Regions from separate parts of the Terribacillus saccharophilus genome, predicted to be linked through region 1. Evidence: riboswitches for the same ligand, from Rfam matches in the RefSeq annotation. Region 1 holds a riboswitch; the other holds the start of a gene.
The links. Region 1 has a riboswitch for thiamine pyrophosphate ahead of thiT (energy-coupled thiamine transporter ThiT). Riboswitches for the same ligand answer to the same signal wherever they lie in the genome.

Region 1 (3,135 bases):
TTGACATAACGAGAAAAGGAGATACTTCATCTCGCTGAAAGAGGATTCTCTACAAAGCAAATAGCTGCAGAACTATTCTTATCGTCAGGTACAATCCGAAACTACTTCACTGAACTTTTGGATAAATTAGGAGCCCAGAACCGCTCACAAGCAGTCTACATAGCGAAAGAAAAGGAATACATATAAAAAACACAGCTCCAAAAGGGAACTGTGTTTCTATGTGTTAGTCTCGTGCATCCAGCATGGATTGCAGTTTCTTGGAAACAGCTAACAATATGATACCTACTACGATAGCCACTGCACCGATGATGCTGAAAATTTCAACATAACCAAGTGATTCTGTTAATGCAGCTAGCTTTCCAGCGATTAGACTAGCGATACCCGTTGCAGCCATCCAGACACCCATCAATAGAGAAGCGATCTTGACTGGCGCCACTCGGCTTACCATCGATAGACCGACAGGTGACAGACATAGCTCACCTAATGTATGGAACAGATAAGTGAATACGATGAATAGAATATTTGCTTTGTGTACAATATCTCCTTCATCACTTCCTGTATAGAGCACTGCAGGAACTAAAATCATGAATCCTAATCCTAATAGAATCATACCCATAGACATTTTCGTCGTCGTACGGAAATCGCCGCGTTTGGATTTACTTAATTTCAACCAAACAGCAGAAACGATTGGCGCAAGGATGACGATGAACAGCGGGTTCACAGATTGGAACCATGAAACAGGAATTGTGTAACCACCGATACTTCTATCAATGAAGTCCCTTGTATATAGGGTGAGTGAAGTACCTGCTTGTTCGAAACCAGCCCAGAAGAAGATGATGAATACAGCTAGAATCAAGACTGCACCTGTACGCTTCTTGTCAGCAGATGTCATTTTAGCAGGTACACCCTCTGTAGCTATACTAGATCGTGCAGGTTTAGTACCAATATCACCTAGATATTTTTTACCCAAAGTACTGAAGATCAATTGCCCAATAACCATACCAATGGAAGATGCCAAGAAGGCCCATTTGAATCCAAAGTGCTCGATACCGGCAGCATCAGTTGTATGGAACAAATCCTCAGCAAGGAATCCGGCAACTAGAGGAGAGAAGAATGCACCGATGTTGATACCCATATAAAAGATGGTGAATGCAGCATCTTTACGTTTATCCATCGGGTGGTACAACTCACCAACATGTGTTGAGATATTCGGTTTGAAAAATCCGTTACCAAGTATTAGGAACAACATACCAATGTATAATCCCCACTGATTGTTGAATAGGAATATTGTGAAATCTCCGATCGCCATTGTTACGCCACCAATAGTGATAGCAGTACGCAGGCCGATATACTTGTCTGTCAAGTAACCGCCAATAATTGGCGTGAAGTAAATAATTCCTGTATACAAACCATAAATCATTGCGGCTTTTTGTGTATCCATGCCTAGCCCGCCACTTATTGCTGCAGCAGTTAAGTAGAGCATTAGAACAGCGCGCATACCATAATAGCTATATCTTTCCCACATTTCCGTGAAGAAGAGAAGATACAATCCCTTTGGATGCTTTTTCCCTTGTGGGATTGTAGCTGGTGTATCCATAATAAAAAATCCTCCCTTTTTAAAGAACAGTGTCCATTATACGTCATAGTTTTTCTCGAATTCAAATAATTTCGTTAGATGAAGTAAAAGTAATAAAATTGCTAAAATTAGCACTTGGGTAAAATTTCATCTATAGGAAATAATAATAATTCTTGCTAGCGCTATCATTTTTCTATATAATGGATAGACAACAGAAAACAAAACGGTACAAAAAAGCCTGCAGGGGGAGCCATTTTGGCTGAGATGGACGTATGTCCAGACCCTTTGAACCTGTGAGTTAGCACTCGCGTAGGGATGTAGCTTCTTTGATGGGGAAACAATGCACACTGGGCCATCGGAAGGGATCCCTCTGCAGCATTGTTTTTTTGTTGCATTCTTTATTAGGGGAGAAAATATATGCAATCAAGAAGCAGGGTTTTATTTTTAGTTGAGGTGGCAATATTCGCCGCACTCGCATTTGTACTGGACTTATTTTCATTTAAAGCGTGGGCGCAGGGGGGCAGTATCTCCTTGCAAATGGTTCCAATATTCTTAATGGCATTTCGCTGGGGATGGAAAGGTGGACTAACAACAGGATTTGTTGTAGCATTGCTTCAATTAGTCACTAACCCTTATATAATACATGTTGTCCAAGGTTTCTTAGATTATCCTCTGGCCTTCACTTTAGTTGGACTGGCAGCTGTAACAGCTGGTTCAGCTCGTAAAGCGGCAAAAGAGAATAACCGGACTAGGCTTATTGGTTTCTTGATCATCGGAACATTGATTGGCAGTATCGGAAGGTTCGCTGCGCATTTTGTAGGCGGAATGGTCTTCTTCGGATCTGCAGCTGCTCCAGGACAAACGGTATGGGCATACTCGCTTATATACAATGGTTCCTATTTGCTGCCAAGCTTTATAGCCAGCATCATCGTTATTCTCATTCTGGTTTTGGCTCAGCCGAAACTCATCTTACCAAAGAAATGAAAAAAGGCACTGTCTCAGTGGACAGTGCCTTTTCATTTAGATTAGCAAGCCTTCAACGTTGTCTGTTTCTGTTACAATTAAGAAGATTTTCCCTTCATCGAGATCTTCTTCGAAATCCTCGGCTTCTTCCTGAGAAAAACCGATTTCCTTCAATTTAGCACGTAGTTCATCACCTTGTTTACTGAACATGGTGCCAACAGCACTTTTAGCTCCCATCTCAGATAACCCGATTGTATTGGCATCTACTTTACTGGATACTCTTTTTGTTCTGTCATCATCATGTGATAATACGTAGATGTTATCTTTGTTTACGCCTTTTGTGCTTAAAAGTTGAATGTCTTCTTGTAGTTTTTCATCGTTTGTGTACTCTCTTAAATATGGTTTCATGTTGTATTCTCCTTTTTAGCTGAATTTGATGTACTACATGTGTACCCGCTGACTAAAAAATAAAACCAACAATAATAATTACAAAAATTCAATATAGTATGTCTATTTCTTTGAAAATCGACATACAGATGCTGTGTGTTGTGATAAACTGAATATAAATCGAGGTTTCCAGTCCGAGCGAGGAGGAA
Region 2 (3,135 bases), 860 kb from region 1:
GCTTCTTCCTTAGCTGACGCCATCACTGGTGAAGCACCGAGTGCAATCAAACCATTGGCCGTAAAGTTAATGACGACATTATTCGTAATACAGTGAATCAATGGATTCGCTTCCCGGACTTGCTTAATCACATCAGTATACTTCATTATGCTGTCCCTCCTGGACTGGCACACCTTGCAGACGGTATCCCCAATGATTTGTCGGACCATTACCTTTTCCAAGCTGAAGCGAATACGAAATCGCATCTGTAACAAAATCCTTACCGATTCTAACTGCTTCTTGCAGAGATTTCCCTTTAGCCAGTTCCGCAGTTATCGCTGCCGAATACGTGCATCCCGTCCCATGAGTATGTTTCGTTTGAATACGTTCTGCGGTATAGGCGGTGAAGCTATTTCCATCGTGGAGCCAATCAGCCGCAGATGCTCCTTCCATATGTCCGCCTTTCATCAAAACAGCACTTGCCCCATATTCCTGAACGATTATTTTTGCTGCGGTTTTAACGCTATTTTCATCATTAATACGAATGCCTGTAAGTTCTTCTGCTTCCGGTATATTCGGTGTGATGAGCGTAGCAAGCGGAACAAGGTGCTTCTTTAGTGCAGCTCTGGAATCCTCTCCCATAAGTGCATGCCCACTTTTGGCATACATAACTGGATCCATTACATAAGCAGTCTTTGATGTAATCAAAGCAGCAGCGATGCAGCGCATCATCTCCTCTGATGCAATCATCCCCGTTTTTACAGCAGCAGGCGTGATATCAGAGAAAATTGATTCCAGCTGCTGTTCAAGAAAATCTACTGGAACATGATGAACAGCTTGCACTCCTGTCGTGTTTTGAGCAACAAGGGAAGTAACCACGCTCATTCCGTATACTTCACGTTCTTGGAATGTTTTCAGATCCGCCTGAATTCCTGCTCCTCCTGACGGATCAGTTCCGGCTATTGTTAAAGCACTCCTTATATCAGGCATGAACAGACGCTCCTCTCAATGGAATCATCCAGTCCTGCTGAGTGGCAGCCATCTCCCAGAAACTGTGTTCCAGCATACAACTTTTAAGAAAAGCTTTCCGCGCACGCTCTTTTGCAGCAGCTCCCGCTGTCTCGGCCCACTTATCCAGTCGCTTGCTAAGCTCTGCTGTCACATCTGGCATGCCATCTTCCCTGCCGCTGTAAAACTGAATCCACTCCAGGAACGGATTAGATTCATCGGGTGCCTTTGTTTCGATAATATGAGCTGCCAGCGCCTGGTACGTCCATGGACAAGGTAAAAGTGCTGCCATCAGCTCTCCTATATCTCCTTGTACAGCACTGTTCATCATGTGCGAAATATAATGGTCAGCTGCAGGCGGAGGTGTCATGCGCTGCAAGTCTTCGTACCGTACACCTGCTACCTTGCAGAAGACGTTATGCGGATGAATCTCACTGTGCAGAACAAAATGAATTTGAGACTGATAGAACTCCATCTCTTCTCGCGTTTCGCATTTGCTGACTGCCAAACCATAGATACGGGCAAATGCGGTCAAATACTCATAATCAGCTTTCACATAATGGATCAATGCCTCACGTGGCACATAGCCATTGGCGACTCCTTCTACGAAAGGATGTGCATAGATTGCTTCGAATACCGGTTTTGCTTCTTCTCTCAATTGTGCAGAAAACATTTTTTCTCCTCCTATTGGAGAAAGCCCTGTCGGAAGGGTGATTGGCGCCGGCCATATAAAAAAGTCGCTCCAGAAGTATGGAGCGACTCGTATAGTTAAGTGTGCAGAAAATACACGAATCCGGCTCCACTTTCCTACGCTGGTGTTAACCAGATCAGGTTCAAAGGGATAAAGATTACTCTTATCTCAGCCAAATGGCACCCCTAGTGGACTTCCTCGAAATTCAATTGTCCCCTTAACTATCACATGCACAGATATGAATGTCAACCGATGAATCAAGTGAAATATTCAATTCTGGCTTGCGGGAACATCTTATAGATTTTACTTCCTATTACATCTTTAATTTCTTCTTGCTCTTCATTTTGGTAGACGTATTTTCCTATACCATAGCGCCCCCATTTATATTTCCGCTTGCTTTCATCTAACTCAAGCTTCGACATCGGATAGTTTTTCTCGATAACGCGCTTTGCCGGCTTCGTGAATCGATGCTGGATCAATTCGAAGGTCAAGTTCTTTTTAGCATGAGCAGGTAAAGCAGCTTCCAAATGCTCTAGCATTTCCGGGTAGCCTGTCTGCCAGCCATCATGTAAATAAATTGGAGCAACGATAAATCCGAGCGGATAACCTGCCTCCGCCACTTTCACCGCAGCCTCGATACGATCTTTCAATCGTGAGGTGCCTGGCTCGAAGTACTTGATCACATAATCATCATTGATGCTGAAGCGGAATCGCGTCCGTCCTTGATGATCTGCATCCAGCAAATGATCCACATGAGCGAATTTCGTTACAAAACGCAGCTGCCCGTGCTTGGACCTGCCAAAATATTCAATCGCATGTTTTAAAGTGTGCGTCAGGTGATCGATACCAACGATATCTGATGTACAGGATGCCTCAAACCGCGTTTCTTCTGGCGCTCTTTCCTGCATGTACTGCTCTGCTGCATCAAATATTTCATCTGTATTTACATACGTGCGAATATAAGGTTTGGATCCCATCGTCGTTTGCAGGTAACAATAGTGACAATGCCCCATGCAGCCTGTCGCAAATGGAATAGCATATTCAGCTGATGGTTTAGATGTATCGAATTTCAGTGTTTTCCGCACACCGACAACCAACGTTGATTTGGCAGTACGGTACTTCTGGAAATCATTATCGCCCGGCAAATTACGGACCTGATTGTGGGAAGTCGTCTCACGAATCTCCACGCCCATGTCCTGGAATTTGTTCTTCAGCTTCACACCAAGCGGGTATTCTAATGCCCGAGGCTCTATATACACAAGCTGTGGTACAAACGGTTTAACCATAATAACCACCATCGGCTAAGCCAAAAGCGGATACATATGCTTCTTCCGCCTCTCCGAGATCCTGATAAACCGCCACTTCATCATTGAGCGGATAATAGGTTTCATACACAAACAAAGCCAATTCACCTGGCTTTTCCGGGTTATGGACGACCGCTGCCTCCTGTATATTGG

Region 2: another riboswitch for thiamine pyrophosphate. It lies ahead of tenA (thiaminase II); the one in region 1 lies ahead of thiT (energy-coupled thiamine transporter ThiT).

The regions. Positions count from the first base shown of each region.
Region 1 is NZ_CP008876.1:1,122,682-1,125,816, forward strand. Features, by position in the region: gene GZ22_RS05725 (response regulator) at 1-9, shown strand, start outside; gene GZ22_RS19095 (response regulator transcription factor) at 22-186, shown strand; gene GZ22_RS05730 (peptide MFS transporter) at 224-1,597, opposite strand; TPP riboswitch at 1,810-1,909, shown strand; gene thiT (energy-coupled thiamine transporter ThiT) at 1,994-2,560, shown strand; gene GZ22_RS05740 (YflT domain-containing protein) at 2,597-2,947, opposite strand.
Region 2 is NZ_CP008876.1:263,021-266,155, reverse strand. Features, by position in the region: gene thiM (hydroxyethylthiazole kinase) at 1-146, opposite strand, end outside; gene thiD (bifunctional hydroxymethylpyrimidine kinase/phosphomethylpyrimidine kinase) at 133-969, opposite strand; gene tenA (thiaminase II) at 962-1,660, opposite strand; TPP riboswitch at 1,775-1,875, opposite strand; gene splB (spore photoproduct lyase) at 1,936-2,964, opposite strand; gene GZ22_RS01355 (transcriptional regulator SplA domain-containing protein) at 2,957-3,135, opposite strand, start outside.